Regions from separate parts of the Paraburkholderia denitrificans genome, predicted to be linked through region 1. Evidence: predicted binding sites of a transcription regulator. Region 1 holds the regulator's gene; the other holds the start of a gene.

Region 1 (7,508 bases):
TCTGCGCGGCGCCCGACTGGGTCGTCTGCTCGAACTGGTTGCCGCCGAGGTTCACGAGCCCGTTCGGGTTATTGAACGTCGCGAGCACGATCTGGCCGAGCGCCATGGTCTGGCCGTTCGAGTAGTTGCCGGTGATCGTGCCGTCGGCGCCGATCGAGAAGTTCGAGAGCGTGCCGCTCGCGTAACCGTTCTGCGCGAGGTTGTTCACGCCGCTCGCGCCGCCGTACTGGGTCGTGCCCTTGAAGTCGATGGTGAGCGTTTGCGGCGTGGCGGAGCCGTCGGTCGGCGTCGTGGTGAACGTGAAGGAACCCGAGCCGTTCGTCGCGGTCGCGAGCGAGACCGGCGCGAGCGCGGAGGCCCCGGTGCCGAGCGTCGAGCCCGAGATCTGCCCCGACGAGTTGAACGCGATCTGGCCGAGGTCCGTCGTCTTGCCGTTCGACGTCACGTAGGCTTCGGCCTGCCCGACGGCGCTCTGCACGAAGTACATGTTGACCTGCTCCGTGCCGCCGAGCGAATCGTAGGCCGTGATCGCGGTCGAGTAGCTGTAGCTGGTCGAATCGGCCGGGTTGAACGTCGCGGTGGCCGGCTTCGCGGCCTGCGCGTTCAGGTTCAGCTGCGCGGTGATGTTCGACGTCGCCAGCGGCGCGCTGTTGGTGGTCGGCACCTGCAACGGCACCGTCTGGGCCGTGTTGATGATGCCGCTCGGGCCCGCCGCGTAGCCCATCAGATCGTTGCCCGCGGCATCGACGATAAAGCCGTTCTTGTTGAGGTTGAACACGCCGTTGCGCGAGTACGTGATCGAACCGTTGTTCGACATCTGGTAGAAACCGTTGCCGTTGATCGCGACGTCGAGCGCCTGGCCCGTCGTGTTGATCGTGCCCTGCGAGAAGCTCTGCTGAACCTCCGCCAGCGACGCGCCGAGACCGATCTGCATGTTGACCGAGGTCGCGATCGAGTTCGCGTAGACGTCCGCGAACTGCGCCGTGCTCGACTTGAAGCCCACGGTGTTCGCATTGGCGATGTTGTTGCCGACCACGTCGAGATCGTTCGACGCCGCGGCGAGACCGCTCAGACCTTGCTGGTAACCCATGTTTTCTGCTCCGCGTTATGTCTTGATCAGAGGATGCCGGCCACGCTCGTGAGCGGGACTGTCTTGCCGTTGGCGAGCGAAACGCTCGGGGTGCCGTCCGCCTGCTGCATCACGGCCTGGACCTGGCTCGCGACGAGCGCGGTGGCCGTGCCGGGGTTGCCGTTGATCGTGGAGGTCGCGGTGATGTGGTACGTGCCGTCCGCGAGGGTGTTGCCCGACGCGTCCGCCGCCTTCCACGTGACCGGGACGGTGCCTGCCGCCTGCGGCCCGAGGTCGATCGAGCCGACGATCTTGCCCGACGTGTCGCTGATCGTGATCTTCACATCCGAGGCCGCCGCCGGCACCGAGACGCCGAGCTGCGGCACCGTGCCGCCCGACACCGTCACGCTGCTGCTCGGGGCGAGCACCGACGAGCCGATCAGCAGTGCGGCCTGGGCGTTCTGGCCCGCGGAGAGCTGCGTCGAGAGCGACGAGAGCGACGTATTGAGCTGGCTGATGCCCGACACCGTGTTGATCTGGGCGAGCTGCGAGGTCATCTGCGAGCTGTCCATCGGATTGGTCGGATCCTGGTTCTTCAGCTGGGCGACGAGCAGTTGCAGGAAGGTGGTCTGCAGGTTGCTTGCGCTCGTGCTGCTCGAAGCCGAGCTGGCCGAGCTGGCGCTCGTGCCGTTCATCGTGTCGAGCAGCTGCGGCGACACGGTGGCGGAAGAGCCGCCGATGGTGGTGCTGGAGGTCAACGTGTTCTCCTCGGATGCGTTTCTGGTGCCGTTGCCTGGGGCGTGGCGTCGTGCGTGGCTTCGTGCGTGGCTTAACGTTTGCCTGATCGGGCGAAAAAAACGCCGCTCAGGTGCCGATCGTCAGGGTCTTGAGCATCAATGCCTTGGCGGTGTTCAGCGTCTCCACGTTGGCCTGGTACGAGCGCGACGCCGAGATCATGTTCACCATTTCCTGCACCGGATCGACGTTCGGCATGGTCACGTAGCCGTCGGCGTTCGCCGCCGGGTTGCTCGGGTCGTAGGTCTCTTTCATCGGCGTCGGGTCGTCGACCACGCCCGTCACCTTCACGCCGCCCACCTGCTGGCCCGACGCCGTGCGCGAGCCGCCGAGCGGATCGACCGCGAACACCACCTGCTTGGCCTTGTACGGCTTGCCGTCCGGACCGGTGGTGGAGTCGGCGTTGGCGAGATTGGACGCCGTCACGTTCAGGCGCTGCGACTCGGCCGTCATGGCGGAGCCCGCAACGCTGAAGATGTTCATCAGGGATGGCATGGTTTCATTGACCTCACGGAATACGTATTCCTGTCTGCTGCCTTGCTGCCGTTGTTTGCTGTCCCGCTGCTGCCCGACGCCCCCCGGGCCTCGGGTCGAACCCGTTAGCTCGTACCCGACGTGATCGCCGAGAGCATCGTCTTGATCTGTTGCGAGAGCACGGTCATGCCCGATTCGAAGTGCAGCGCGTTGTCGGCGAACTGCACGCGCTCGGTGTCGAGATCGACCGTGTTGCCGTCGAGCGCGGGCTGCGTCGGGTTGCGGTACATCACCGGGCTTGAGTACTGCTCGGTCGGCCCGCCCGTCGGGATCAGCTTCGCGTTGCCCGCCATGTGGCCGGACTCCGTGGACGCCATCGTCATCCCGCTCGTCACGCCCGCGGGCTGCGACATCGCGAGCGGCACGCCGTTGCTGCCGCCCATGCCCGCCGTGCCCGTACCACCCGAAATGCCCGAGCCGTTCGACGTGCCCGCGAGACCCACGCTGCCCATCGAGCCCGTGGCACTCGCCATGCCGGCCGTACCTGCCATCCCCGCTGAACCGGCCGCGCCCGTCGCGCCCGCGCGCCTCAGCGCGCCCGAGAGCGACGCCGAAAAGTCCACGTCGCGCGCGAGGTAGCCTGGCGTATCGGCGTTCGCGATGTTCGCGGACAGCAGCGCCTGGCGGGTGGCGCGCACGTCGAGCGCTTCGCGGCCGAACGCGAATTCGGCGTCGAGTTTGTCCAGCATCGTGCGTTCTCCGTTACACGAAATGAGAGGCGGCAGGCGTGCGCGCAATGCGCAGACCTTTTCGCATGGAGTGGAATCTTAGGGGCGCGTGGCAAGAACCAATCGGACGAATAGCCGGGGAAGCGCCCCTCTATTCGACGCGAACATGCCGGGCGGGCCGCCTAGAATGCGATGCGTGTCAATGCCTGGGATGGAGAACGACGATGCCGCAGACTGCCCCTGCCCGCGCGCCCGGTCACGGCGCGCCGCGTCGCGTGCGCAGCCTGCGTGGCCTGCGCTTTGCGGTGCGTCTCCTTGCGCTGTGCTGCGCGCTTGCTGGCGGCGGCGGTGGCGCCGCGCTCGCGCAGACGCCGGGCGGCCAGATCTACATCGCGGGCCCGGGCGACCGCGGCGGCGCCGATGCCGCGCAAATGGGCGCGATGCTCGATGCGCCGGGTCGCGGCGGCGCGGCGTTCGCGGCACCCGCCGCTGCGGCGAGCGTCTATGCCCCGGCTGCCGCCCGCGAGAACGCCACGCCGCCCGGCATGATCGCGATTCCCGGTCCGGGCGAGCGCCAGGCGGAGCAAGCGCCAGGCGTTGCGCCCAACATCGTCACGATCCCCGCGCCCGGCACACCGGCGACGCCTGCCGTCGCCGCACGCCGCGCCGTACCGCCGCTGCCACCACTGCCGCGCGTGAGCGTCGGCACGGCGTCGAGCCGCGTGGCGCCGGTCGTGGTCGACGCATCCGCCAGCGAGGGCGCGGCGGACACCACAGCAAACGCTGCCGCAAGCGCCACCCCAGGCGCCACCCATAACCCGGCCAATGGCGCGGCGGAGATCAACGCCGCCAACGCGCGTGCAAACGCCATACAGCGCTACGCAGCCGCCGCGCTCGCGCAAAAGGGCGCCAACGCCAACGCCAACGCAAACACCACCGCCAACGCCACCGCGACCGCCGTGAACAACGCCCGGTCCGCGCCGGTTCCGCCCGGCCAGGAGGACGGCGAGGTGATCCGCGCCGCCGCGCTCAAATTCCTTCAGCAACAATCGGTCGGCCTGCCGGGCCGCATCACGGTCACCGTCGCGCCGGTCTTCCCGCGCGGCCTCGCCGCCTGCACGCAGCTCGAACCGTTCATGCCGCCTGGCGCCCGCACGTGGGGCCGCACGACCGTGGGCGTGCGCTGCATCGGCGAGAAGCCGTGGACGCTGTTCGTCAGCGCCCGCGTGGCCGTCGCCATCACCTATTACACGGCTGCGCGCCAGATCGAGCCCAGCCAGGTGCTGACCGTCGCCGATCTCGTGCCGCGCGAGGGCGATCTCGCGTCGCTGCCGCGCACCGTCATCACCGATCCGTCGCAGGCCACGGGCGCGCTCGCGCTCCTGCGCATCTCGGCGGGCCTGCCGCTGCGCACCGACATGCTGCGCAGCGCGCAGTCGGTGACCATCGGGCAAACCGTGAGAGTGGTCGCCGAGGGCGCCAACTTCACGATTTCCTCCGAAGGCAGCGCGCTCAACAACGCGGCGCCTGGCCAGCAGGTACGCGTGCGCACGGCCGGCGGCCAGATCATCACGGGCGTCGCGAAAGACGCGGGCACGGTGCAGGTCCAGATATGATCGTTTGCGCACGTAACAGCATGTAACGGTTGAGGTTTTGGGCTAAAGTTTCGGCCGTCGCCTGCCGATATCAGGATCAAATCGATCAGGAAGCCCATCGTGAAAGTCGACTCCACCACCCGCAACAGCGCACGTTCGCTGCAAAACGGCCTCGCGCGCACGCAGCAGCAAGGCGAATCCGCGAGCACCGCAGGCGCAGGCAGCACCAGCGGCGCAAGCACGGGCGCGCCCGCGCAAAGCGGCGCTGGCAGCGACGCGAACGTGAGCCTTTCGGCGATGTCGTCGACACTGCGTTCGCTCGCGGCGAGCGGCGCGGCCGACATCGACATGGCGCACGTCGAGTCGATCAAGGACGCGATCCGCAACGGCACCCTGCAGATCGACACGGGCAAGATCGCGGACGGCGTGCTGGAAACCGCGCGCAATCTGCTCTCGGCGCGGCCGGCGAACTGAACACGCCGCCGCAACTGACTTTTTTCGCTCAACCATGAAAGACGCCCTGCTAGCCACGCTGATCGACGAACACGCCGCGGTCGAGGCGTTCGCCTCGCTGCTCGCGGTCGAGCAAAAAGCGCTCACCAGCCAGGACGGCATGGACACCCTGCCGCAGATCGTCGAGCAGAAAACGGTGCTCACGCAGCGTCTCGCGGGCCTCGAAAAGGTGCGCGACGCCGAACTCGCCGGGCTCGGGCTGCCGGGCGGCCGCAAGGGCATCGAGATGGCGTGCGAAAACGACCCGCGTCTCGCGGGCCAGTGGGCGCTGCTGAAGAGTTCGACCGAGCGCGCGCGCCGCGCGAACATCACGGTCGGCATGATGATCCAGACGCGCATGGAACATAACCGCCGCTCGATCGCGATCCTGCGCGGCGACACCGGCGGCAAGAGCACGCAGATGCTGTACGGCCCGGATGGCCGGATGCCGTCGTTCGGGTACTGAGCCGGCGCACCGCGCGGGCAGCACAAAAGCCGAAGCGTTTTGCGCTTCGGCTTTTTATTTTTCGGACCGCCAGAATCGTGCCGGGGAATGAAGCCGGATCAAGCAGGGTGCGGTTGATTGGGGCAGGCGCGCGCCTAGTTCTCCGTCCCCGCCCACGCCATTTCGCGCAGCCGCGTGCGCAGCCGTGCGACGGCCTGGCTGTGCAGCTGGCACACGCGCGACTCGCTCACCTCCATCACCGCGCCGATCTCGCGCAGGTTCATGCCGCGCTCGTAATAGAGCGACATCAGCAGCTTCTCGCGCTCGGGCAGGTGTTCGATCGCCTCGATCAGCGCGCCGCGCAGGCTGTCGTCGAGGAGCGCCGAAAGCGGATCGGTGTGATCGACGCAGTAACGGTCGAGAAACGGCTCGTCTTCGGCGGAGCGGTCGAAATCCTCGTAGTAGATGAGCTGGCTGCCGTGCAAGTCCTGCAGCATCGACTGATATTCGTCGAGCGGCATGTTCAGATGACCGGCGATCTCCGTCTCGCTCGCGGCGCGCCCGAGGCGCTGCTCGACCTGGTGCACGGCCGACTCGACTTCGCGCGACGTGCGGCGCAGGCTGCGCGGCAGCCAGTCGTTGCTGCGCAGCTCATCGAGCATCGCGCCGCGAATGCGCTGGCTCGCATAGGTCTCGAACTGCGCGCCCTGGTCTTCCTTATAGCGGTTGGCCGCGTCGAGCAGGCCGATCATGCCGGCCTGGATCAGATCGTCGAGGTCGACACTGGCGGGCATCTTGGCCACGAGCTGCAGTCCGAGGCGCCGCACGAGCGGCGCGTACTTCGCCAGCACGTCGGCCTGCGCGATTTTTCCTTGAGCGTTGTACATCGTGCTCTCCTGCTTCTCGTATCCCTTGCAAGGCCCCGGGCGCGCGCGTCACGCGTGCTGCGTCGAGGGCCGCTGCGCGGGCGGGTCGGCTCGCCAGCCCTTCTGGGCCGGCGCGCTCTCGGATGAAACACCTGCAACGGCGGAATCGAATGCGTCGTCGTCCACCGCACGCGCGAGGCGCGACTCGCCCGGCTCACCCGACGTGCGCGGCGACTGCGCGTGCGACGACAGCGCGGGGCGCATCGGCCAGCTCTGCAGCTCGGCGGCGAGGCGGCGGTAGTCCCGCGCGGCGGCCGTCGACGGAAAGGCGTCGACGATGCAGCGCTCCAGCTGCACCGCGCGATGCATGTGCGGCTCGGCGGCGATGTGGCCCGCGACTTGCAGCGAGACGTTCAGGTAGCGGCTCGCGACGCCCGCGAGGTTTTCGAGTGCGGCCTCGGCGTCGGCGGCGCTCGATACGTGCGTCGCCAGCACGCGGAACTGCCTGATCGCATGCGCGAAATGCAGACGCTTCAGGCACGCGTAGGTATCGGTGATCGACTGGGCGGCGAGGCGCATCACGACCAGCACGTCATGCGCATGCATGGCGAGCGGCGACAAGGCGCCATCGGCGTCCAGCTCCGCGTCGATCAGCACGAAGTCGGCGGGCCCGGCCACCAGTTCGTGCAACTGCGCCGCGGTGTAATGCGCGCGGTTCTCGCGCGAGGCCACCAGCACGCCGAAGCCGAGCGCATGGCGTCCGGCCGTCTCGGCGAGCGCCGCCTCGCCGCGCATGAACGCGGCGACGTTGCCCGCGCCGCGCACGGTGCCGAGCGTCGCGCACACCGACTGCGGGCCGAGGCACTCGTCGATCACGAGCACGTCTTTGCCGAGCGCGGTGAGCGAGGCGGCGAGATTGACCACGGTGGTCGTGCGACCCGCCGCGCCAGGGCCGCCCGTCACGGCCACGACGCGCGAACCCTCGCGCGCGAGCAGCCGCCGCAGCCCTTCCGCCTGGTCGACGACGAACTTATCCAAACCGGA
Region 2 (7,508 bases), on a different contig from region 1:
CGCGTTCGTCGCCCTGATTGACAACATCGGTACGCGTGCGACGCCGTGGCCCGCCGAATTCGAGCTGGTGCGGCGCTGGTACGAGCCGCATCTGGAGCGCAATCACGAAGACGCGTCCGCGCGCCTCGCGGACCTGCTGCAAATGGAGAGCATCGCGAGTACCTACGCGTCGCGCGAGCGCTTCCTCACGGAACTCACGCTCGATCCGCCCGATGCGACGAGCGCCGAATCGGCCGATCCGCTGCTCGACGAGGACTATCTGATTCTCTCGACGATCCATTCGGCCAAAGGCCAGGAGTGGCGCAACGTATTCGTGCTCAACGGCGTGGACGGCTGCATTCCGTCCGATCTGGGCGCGGGCAGCGACGAGGAACTCGAGGAAGAGCGGCGTCTGCTGTATGTGGCGATGACGCGCGCGAAGGAAGATCTGCACATCGTCGTGCCGCAGCGCTTCTACGTGCACAACCAGACTGCGTCGGGCGACCGCCATGTCTGGGCGTCGCGGACGCGTTTCATTGCGGCGTCCGCTCTGCCGCTCTTCGAGTCGTGTGCCTGGCCGCCCGCGCCCGTGGTGACGGCGCCGGGCGCGGCGGGCCTCGCGGCCGCCGCGAAAGCAAAGATCGAGATCGGCGCGAAGCTCCGGAAGATGTGGGAGTAGGCCGCTTCAGCGTGGGCGCCGGCCGGTTTGATGCAACTTGGTGCGACTCAGTGCAACTTAGTGGGATTGGCCGTGGCCGTGCGGTTCGTTGTTCCGGGGCGGGATGAACACGTTGCGCAACCAGGCGGCGAGGCGCGAGAAGAGGTCGTCGGGTTCCTCGACGAAAATCTCCGGCTTTAACAGGCGCAGATACTCGACGATCTGCTGTGCTTCCTGCTTCTGGAACGCGCCGTGGTTGATCGCGAGGCGCAGCAGCCCGCGCAGTTCGCCCAGGCGCTCGCGCGCGGTGCTGCCGGTGCTCGTTTCGCAGCCGATTTTCGCTTCGTAGATGCGCTGGCGCATCGATTCGGAGAGGCGCCACGCGGGCGTCTGCATCGTCTCTTCGAGCACCCGCATGTCCTGCACGGACGCCTTGATCTGCGCCGCGAGCGGATCGATCAGCATCGATTCGCCCTGCGCCTCGGTGACGATCGCCTCGGCCCAATCGCGGCACTGCTTGGTCAGCTCCTCGGGCGTCCACTCGGGGCGCGACGCAAAGCCGAAGCCGAATGCGGTCGCCTGCCGCATCAGGATCGAGACCACCTCGGGGAATTCCTTGTCGAGCGTGCGCTTGGCCCAGGCATACTGCCCGCCCGCCAACATGCGCTGCACCGCGTGCTCGGTGAGCGGCACCATGTTGTCGAGCAGCTTGGCGCGCAGGAAGTCCTCGAACGACGGCGTCGCGAACTGCGGATCGAGCTTAAGCGACACGCGCAAGAAGGCTTCGAAGTCCTTGCGCAGCGTTGCAAGCGTTTCGTCCTTGAGATTGAGGGTGATGTGCCCCATGTGGTCGTCCCGTGTAATCCGTGCCGTATTGCATCGTGCCGGCGCAAGATGCACCGCGAGCAGGAACCACCGGCCGCGAGTACGTGGTCAATGGCGCCAAAGCAGGCTTTGACGGGATTAACGGCGAAACGAAAGGAAACTTGAGCGGGGACGCGCGGGCCGCGCCTGGCGCGGCGATCCCGCCTGCGTTTTTGCTCGCGGTTTGCTGGCGTTTTTGCCCGCGGGTTTGCCTGCGGGTTTGCCTGCGGGTTTGCCAGATCAATCAGCGCAGGACGACGCCTTGCCAGAGGAAGAACACCGCAAGGCCGACGGCGATCGTGACGAGCGGCCGGCGCGTGAGCGCGCTGACCACGATCGCCGCGAGCGCGCCGACCAGTTGCGGATTGCGCCACGTGAGTTCGGCGCCCTGGCCATGCGGAGAAACGGCCATCGGCACGATGATCGCGGTCAGCACGGTCACGGGCACGAAGCCGAGCGCGGTGCGCACGAGCGGCGGGAACACGAGCCGCTCGCCCAGCACGAAGACGGCGGTGCGCACGACCCAGGTGATGACAGCCATGCCGAGGATGAGGACAACGTAGTTCATTGGCCGGCTCCTGCGGTATTGCGCGCGGCGCCTGCCGGGCGTGCCGTACCGGCGCTGTCGCGCGAGCGGCGCGGCAGCGAGAGCACGACGCCGACGGCGACGCCCGCGAGCACGGCGGCGAGCAGGCCGAGCTTGTACGGCCAGGCTTGCCAGAAGAACGCGAGCGCACCGGCGGTCACGGCAGCGGCGATGTAGCGCACGGCGACGAGCTGCGGCACGACGATGGCGATGAAGGTGGCGACCATCGCGAAGTCGAGGCCGAGCGACTGCAGGCCGGGAAACGCGGCGCCGAACAGCAGGCCGACGGCGGTCCAGATCTGCCAGTTGACGTACATCGCGACGCCTGAGCCGAAGAAGTGCCACGGCGAGACGTCGTCGCCGGGCGGGTGGCGGCGGAAGTGCGCCCAGGCGACGGCGAAGACTTCGTCGGTGAGCAGGCCGCCCAGCACGAGACGCCAGCGCAGCGGCAGATGCGAGACGTAGGGCGCGAGCGTCGCGCTATAGAGCACGTGGCGCAGGTTGACGACGAGCGTGGTCGCCCAGATCACGATGAAGCTCGCGTGCGAGGCGATCAGGCCGAGCGCGATGAACTGCGCGGAACCGGCGAAGACGGCGAGCGACATCAACTGGCCGTGCCAGAGCGCGAGCGGGCCCGAGGTGACGAGCGTGCCGAAGATCACGCCGAAGGGCGCGGCGCCGACCATCATGGGGATGGTGTCGCGCGCGCCGGAGACGAATTCCTGGGAGCGGGTGGGATGCGTGGTCAAACTGTCCTCCTGATGCAGGACGACAGCATAGCGGGCGCGCGTGCGCGCGGCTTGTACGTTCTTGCGCCGGCGGCGGGCGGGGACGGGTGGGAGCGCGCGGCGCGGGGCCGGAACCGATGGGCCGGATGCGCGCGGGTTATGTGGGTTATGTGGGTTCGGCGGGTTCTGCCGTGGGTTCTGCGGCGGGTTTTGCCGGTTCCCAGGCTCTACGACGACTGCCAGCGCCCTGGCGGTACGCCGAACACGCGGCGAAAGTGACGTGTGAAGTGGCTCTGGTCGGTGAAGCCGCTGGCGGCGGCCACGTCGGCGACCGAGGCGCCCGCGCGCAGCGGCGCGAGCGCGCGCTGCAAACGCAGTTGCGTGCGCCACGCGTGCGGCGGCAGGCCGGTCGCCTGGGTGAAGAGCCGCGTCGCATGGAACGGCGAGAGGCCGACCGCTTCGGCGAGATCGGCTACGCGCAGCGGCGTGGCGAGGTCGGCGGCGAGCAGGGATTTCATCGTCTCGACACGCGGATCGTTCGTCTGCGGACGCAATGGTGCTTCGGCCGTGCTGCCGTGGCGCACGAGCAGCGTCGAAAGCGCATCGAGGAGGGCGCTTTCCACGGCGAGCGCATCACCCGCCGGTACGGAATCGGCGCCGATGCTGGAGCCTGAGCCGGAGCCTGAGCCTGAGCCTGCGCGGCGCCGGTCGGTATCGGCTTCGAGCAGCTGGTGGGCGCGCGAGAGGCGGCGGGCCAGATCGGGATCGCGGATCACATCGGCGCCGAACCACGGCAGCGGCTGTGCGCGGCCCGCGATTTCGGCGGCGAGAGCTTGCAGATAGTCGACGGGAACGTACATCACGCGATAGCGCCAGCCCTCGTCGACGGCGCGCGAGCCCGTGTGCAGCTCACCCGGACTGATGACCGGCACCGTGCCCGCTTCCGCGACGTACTGCGTGCCCCGATAGCGATAGCACTCGGCGCCTTCTTCGATCACGGGGATCGCGTAGGCGTCGTGCCAGTGCGGCGCGAATGTGTGCTCGTGATATTCGGCGGTGAGCAGGTCCGCGCCCGGCAACAGTGGCGTGCGCCAGTAGCGGGCAGAATCGCGGAAACGGCGGGCGGTCATGACGGGAGTCCGAAGCGAGCCCCAAGTGTAGCGCGGCGGCTAGCGCAGCGGGATTGCCGTTTCAGGCGGCACCGGCACGGCGCTCACGCTGTTCTTCGCGCTGCCGCTCACGACGCGGTCGCTGTAGGTCAGGTAGACGAGGGCGTTGCGTTTGGCATCCACGACGCGCACGACGTGCAGCGTCTTGAAGAGAAACGACATGCGCTCGCTGAAGACATCGGCTTGCTGCTTGAGCGGGCCCGTGAACGACAGCGGCCCGACCTGGCGGCACGCAATGGACGCTTCGGTGGGATCCTCGGCAATGCCAAGCGTGCCCTTCACGCCGCCCGTGCGCGCCCGCGAGACGTAGCAGGTGACGCCCTTCACCTGCGGATCGTCGTAGGCTTCGACGACCACGCGATCCGACCCGGTGATCCGGAAATTCGTATTCACGCTGCCGATCTCTTCGGCGTGTGCGGCGGCGAGTGCGCCGAGGCATGCACCGGCGACAGCGGCGCGCGACAGCAGGGAGGCGAGACGAAACACTTTCATGGGGATTCCCGAAGAGGACCAGACGCTATTATCGGGCAGGGGGCGGGGCTTTCGTGACGCTGCTGTGGCGTCGGATGCGCACGAGGTGAGAAGCCGCGAAAAAGAAAAAAGGCGTTGCACGAATTTCGCGCAACGCCTTCGATTTTTGGCTCCCCGACCTGGGCTCGAACCAGGGACCTACGGATTAACAGTCCGGCGCTCTACCAACTGAGCTATCGGGGAACAGCAACACAGCAAATCTTCACTACATAAAAAAGCCCGTTATGGTCAACGGGCTTTTGCGATCTTTTGCAAATTCCTGTGCCAAATTCTTGGCTCCCCGACCTGGGCTCGAACCAGGGACCTACGGATTAACAGTCCGGCGCTCTACCAACTGAGCTATCGGGGATCAACAAAAGCAGAGAACGAAATTCTATGGGGCGCGGTGGGATCTGTCAACACCTCTTGCGCCATCCTTAAGACAATTCGCTTATCGGACGACGCAACGGCCGCAAAGACCGCAAAGACCGCAAAGACCGCAAAGACCGCAAAGACCGCAAAGACCGCAAAGACCGCAAAGACCGCAATGAAGAGGGTGTGATGAGCGTGCTCACCGCAGCCGTAGCAGCAACCGCGCCAGCAATCTCGGCAGAGGCCGCGCACAGCCGCCGCTTTGCGCCGCGCTTTTACGACGCGGCGCGAGGCACGGCAGAAGCGCTGCTTAGCGCTGGAGCATCCCGAGCTTGTCCTTCACGTCCTTGAATTCGTCGGCTTCGGGCAGCGGCGACTTGGTCTTCGTGATGCTCGGCCAGCCCTTTGCCAGTTCGGCGTTCAGGTCGATGAAGTTCTGCTGGTCGCCAGGCACGTCTTCTTCGGCGTAGATGGCGTTCACCGGGCACTCCGCTACGCACACGGCGCAGTCGATGCACTCGTCCGGATCAATCGCGAGGAAGTTGGGACCTTCGCGAAAGCAGTCCACCGGGCACACATCGACGCAATCGGTATAGCGGCACTTGATGCAGCTTTCGGTCACAACGTGGGTCATTCAGGCAACTCCTGCATGCTTTGTATCGGGGGGATGGTGCGTGCGCCAGGCGCGTGCGCCAAAAACGCTATTGTAACTGAACGCGAATTCTCCCAGCCAGAGGCAAGCGCCCGTTATCAGATCGTTTCGTGATTAGTTTATTGCAGCCGCGAGCACGTGTGCCCATTGTCCCTGCTGTCCGCGCGGGCGTGCCGCCGTGCCGCCGTGCCGCGGCGTTCGTGCGCGCGTGCAGTCGGCCCGGCAAGGCGCGCATGCAATCGGGTAACATTGTCGCACCGCTGGCGCGGCGCCTGCCGGGACCCGCGCGTGCGCCATTGCGCCACGGTCCGGGTGTTGCGCAGGTTGTCGCAGGCCCGCGTCCTCAGAATGCAGTCCGGCCGATTCACCATGATCATTACTTCGCTGCTCGACACCGATCTCTACAAATTCACGATGATGCAGGTGGTGCTGCATCACTTCCCGGCGGCGAGCGTGGAATACCGCTTTCGCTGCCGCACGCCGGACATCGACCTCGTGCCCTACGTCGACGAAATCAGGAGCGAAATCCAGAAGCTCTGCCGTCTGCGCTTCACCGAGGTCGAACTCGAGTACCTGCGCCGCCTGCGCTTCATCAAGAGCGATTTCCTCGATTTCCTCGCGCTTTTCCATCTGAGCGAGAAATATATTTCCGTCACGCCCTCGCCGAAGCAAAACGGCGAGATCGACATCGTAATCACGGGCCCGTGGCTGCACACGATCCTCTTCGAGATCCCGGTGCTCGCGATCGTCAACGAGGTGTACTTTCGCAACACGCAGCAGGCTCCGCAGTACGGCGAAGGCCGCGAGCGCCTGCACCACAAGATCGAACTGCTCGGCGCGAAGCCGGAATTCGCGGACTGCAAGATCGCCGACTACGGCACGCGCCGCCGTTTCTCGAAGCGCTGGCACGAGGAAGTGATCCTCACGCTCACGCAGGATCTCGGCGAGCAGTTCGCGGGCACGAGCAACGTGTACTACGCGATGAAGCACAATCTCACGCCGCTCGGCACGATGGCGCACGAATATCTGCAGGCCTGCCAGGCGCTCGGCCCGCGTTTGCGCGACTCGCAGATCTACGGCTTCGAGATGTGGGCGAAGGAGTATCGCGGCGACCTCGGCATCGCGCTTTCGGACGTCTACGGCATGAAGGCGTTCCTGCGCGATTTCGACATGTATTTCTGCAAGCTCTTCGACGGCGCGCGCCACGATTCCGGCGATCCGTTCGACTGGGGCGAGCGCCTGCTCCAGCACTACACGGACAACCGTTGCGACCCGCGCACGAAGACGATGATTTTTTCGGACGCGCTCGACATCCCCAAGGTGCTGCGCCTTTACGAGCGCTTTCGCGGACGTTGCAAGCTTGCGTTTGGCGTCGGCACGAACCTCACCAACGACCTCGGCTACCAGCCGCTGCAGATCGTCATCAAGATGGTTCGCTGCAACGGTCAGCCGGTCGCCAAGCTTTCGGATTCGCCGGGCAAGAACATGTGCAACGACCGCGCATATCTCGCGTATCTGCGCCAGGTGTTCGGTATCGAGAGGCTGCCCGACGAAGACTGCGCGAACGCGTAGTTGAAGGGGCGCGAGGTGATGCTCTCGCGGTTCATGGGCGCGCAGCAGCCGTCTTCCGCGCACATCGCGCCGGTATAATCGGCGCACGCCCGACTTCAACAAACCGAGGACTCCCTATGGATACCACGGCTGCCCGCCACAGCATACTCGCGCGCATTCGCGCGGCCCAGGGTCGCAGCGCGACGCCGGACGCCGCCGAGCGCGAGGCCGCAACCGACTACCTCGAGCGCCATCCCGAAGGCCCGCGTCCGCCGATCGACGGCGATCTCGTCGCGCACTTCGTACGCGAGGCGCAGAAGATGTCGTCGACCGTCGACGAGGTCGAAGGCCTCGCCGCGGTTCCCGCCGCCGTCGAGCGCTATCTCGCTCAGCACAACTTGCCGATGCAGGCCGTCGCCTGGCAGACGCTCGACGCGTT

What was found. The regulator FliA, encoded in region 1, starts transcription of late flagellar genes. The targets are predictions, from matches to a motif close to CTAAAGTTTNNNNNNNNNNNGCCGNTA.
Region 2: the regulator FliA is predicted to act here: its motif matches at 1,602-1,628, upstream of ACFPTO_RS07000 (DUF4088 family protein).

The regions. Positions count from the first base shown of each region.
Region 1 covers NZ_JBHSMP010000013.1:92,737-100,244, forward strand. Annotated here, with positions in the region: gene flgE (flagellar hook protein FlgE) at 1-1,090, opposite strand, end outside; gene ACFPTO_RS09890 (flagellar hook assembly protein FlgD) at 1,117-1,827, opposite strand; gene flgC (flagellar basal body rod protein FlgC) at 1,934-2,359, opposite strand; gene ACFPTO_RS09900 (flagellar basal body protein) at 2,464-3,087, opposite strand; gene flgA (flagellar basal body P-ring formation chaperone FlgA) at 3,291-4,682, shown strand; gene flgM (flagellar biosynthesis anti-sigma factor FlgM) at 4,782-5,135, shown strand; gene ACFPTO_RS09915 (flagella synthesis protein FlgN) at 5,170-5,619, shown strand; gene ACFPTO_RS09920 (RNA polymerase sigma factor FliA) at 5,754-6,485, opposite strand; gene ACFPTO_RS09925 (MinD/ParA family ATP-binding protein) at 6,534-7,502, opposite strand; gene flhF (flagellar biosynthesis protein FlhF) at 7,495-7,508, opposite strand, start outside.
Region 2 covers NZ_JBHSMP010000009.1:236,338-243,845, forward strand. Annotated here, with positions in the region: gene ACFPTO_RS06995 (ATP-dependent helicase) at 1-658, shown strand, start outside; gene ACFPTO_RS07000 (DUF4088 family protein) at 716-1,483, opposite strand; gene ACFPTO_RS07005 (AzlD domain-containing protein) at 1,746-2,069, opposite strand; gene ACFPTO_RS07010 (AzlC family ABC transporter permease) at 2,066-2,776, opposite strand; gene ACFPTO_RS07015 (AraC family transcriptional regulator) at 3,043-3,945, opposite strand; gene ACFPTO_RS07020 (CreA family protein) at 3,985-4,476, opposite strand; tRNA gene ACFPTO_RS07025 (tRNA-Asn) at 4,623-4,698, opposite strand; tRNA gene ACFPTO_RS07030 (tRNA-Asn) at 4,789-4,864, opposite strand; gene fdxA (ferredoxin FdxA) at 5,177-5,500, opposite strand; gene pncB (nicotinate phosphoribosyltransferase) at 5,888-7,090, shown strand; gene ACFPTO_RS07045 (LutC/YkgG family protein) at 7,207-7,508, shown strand, end outside.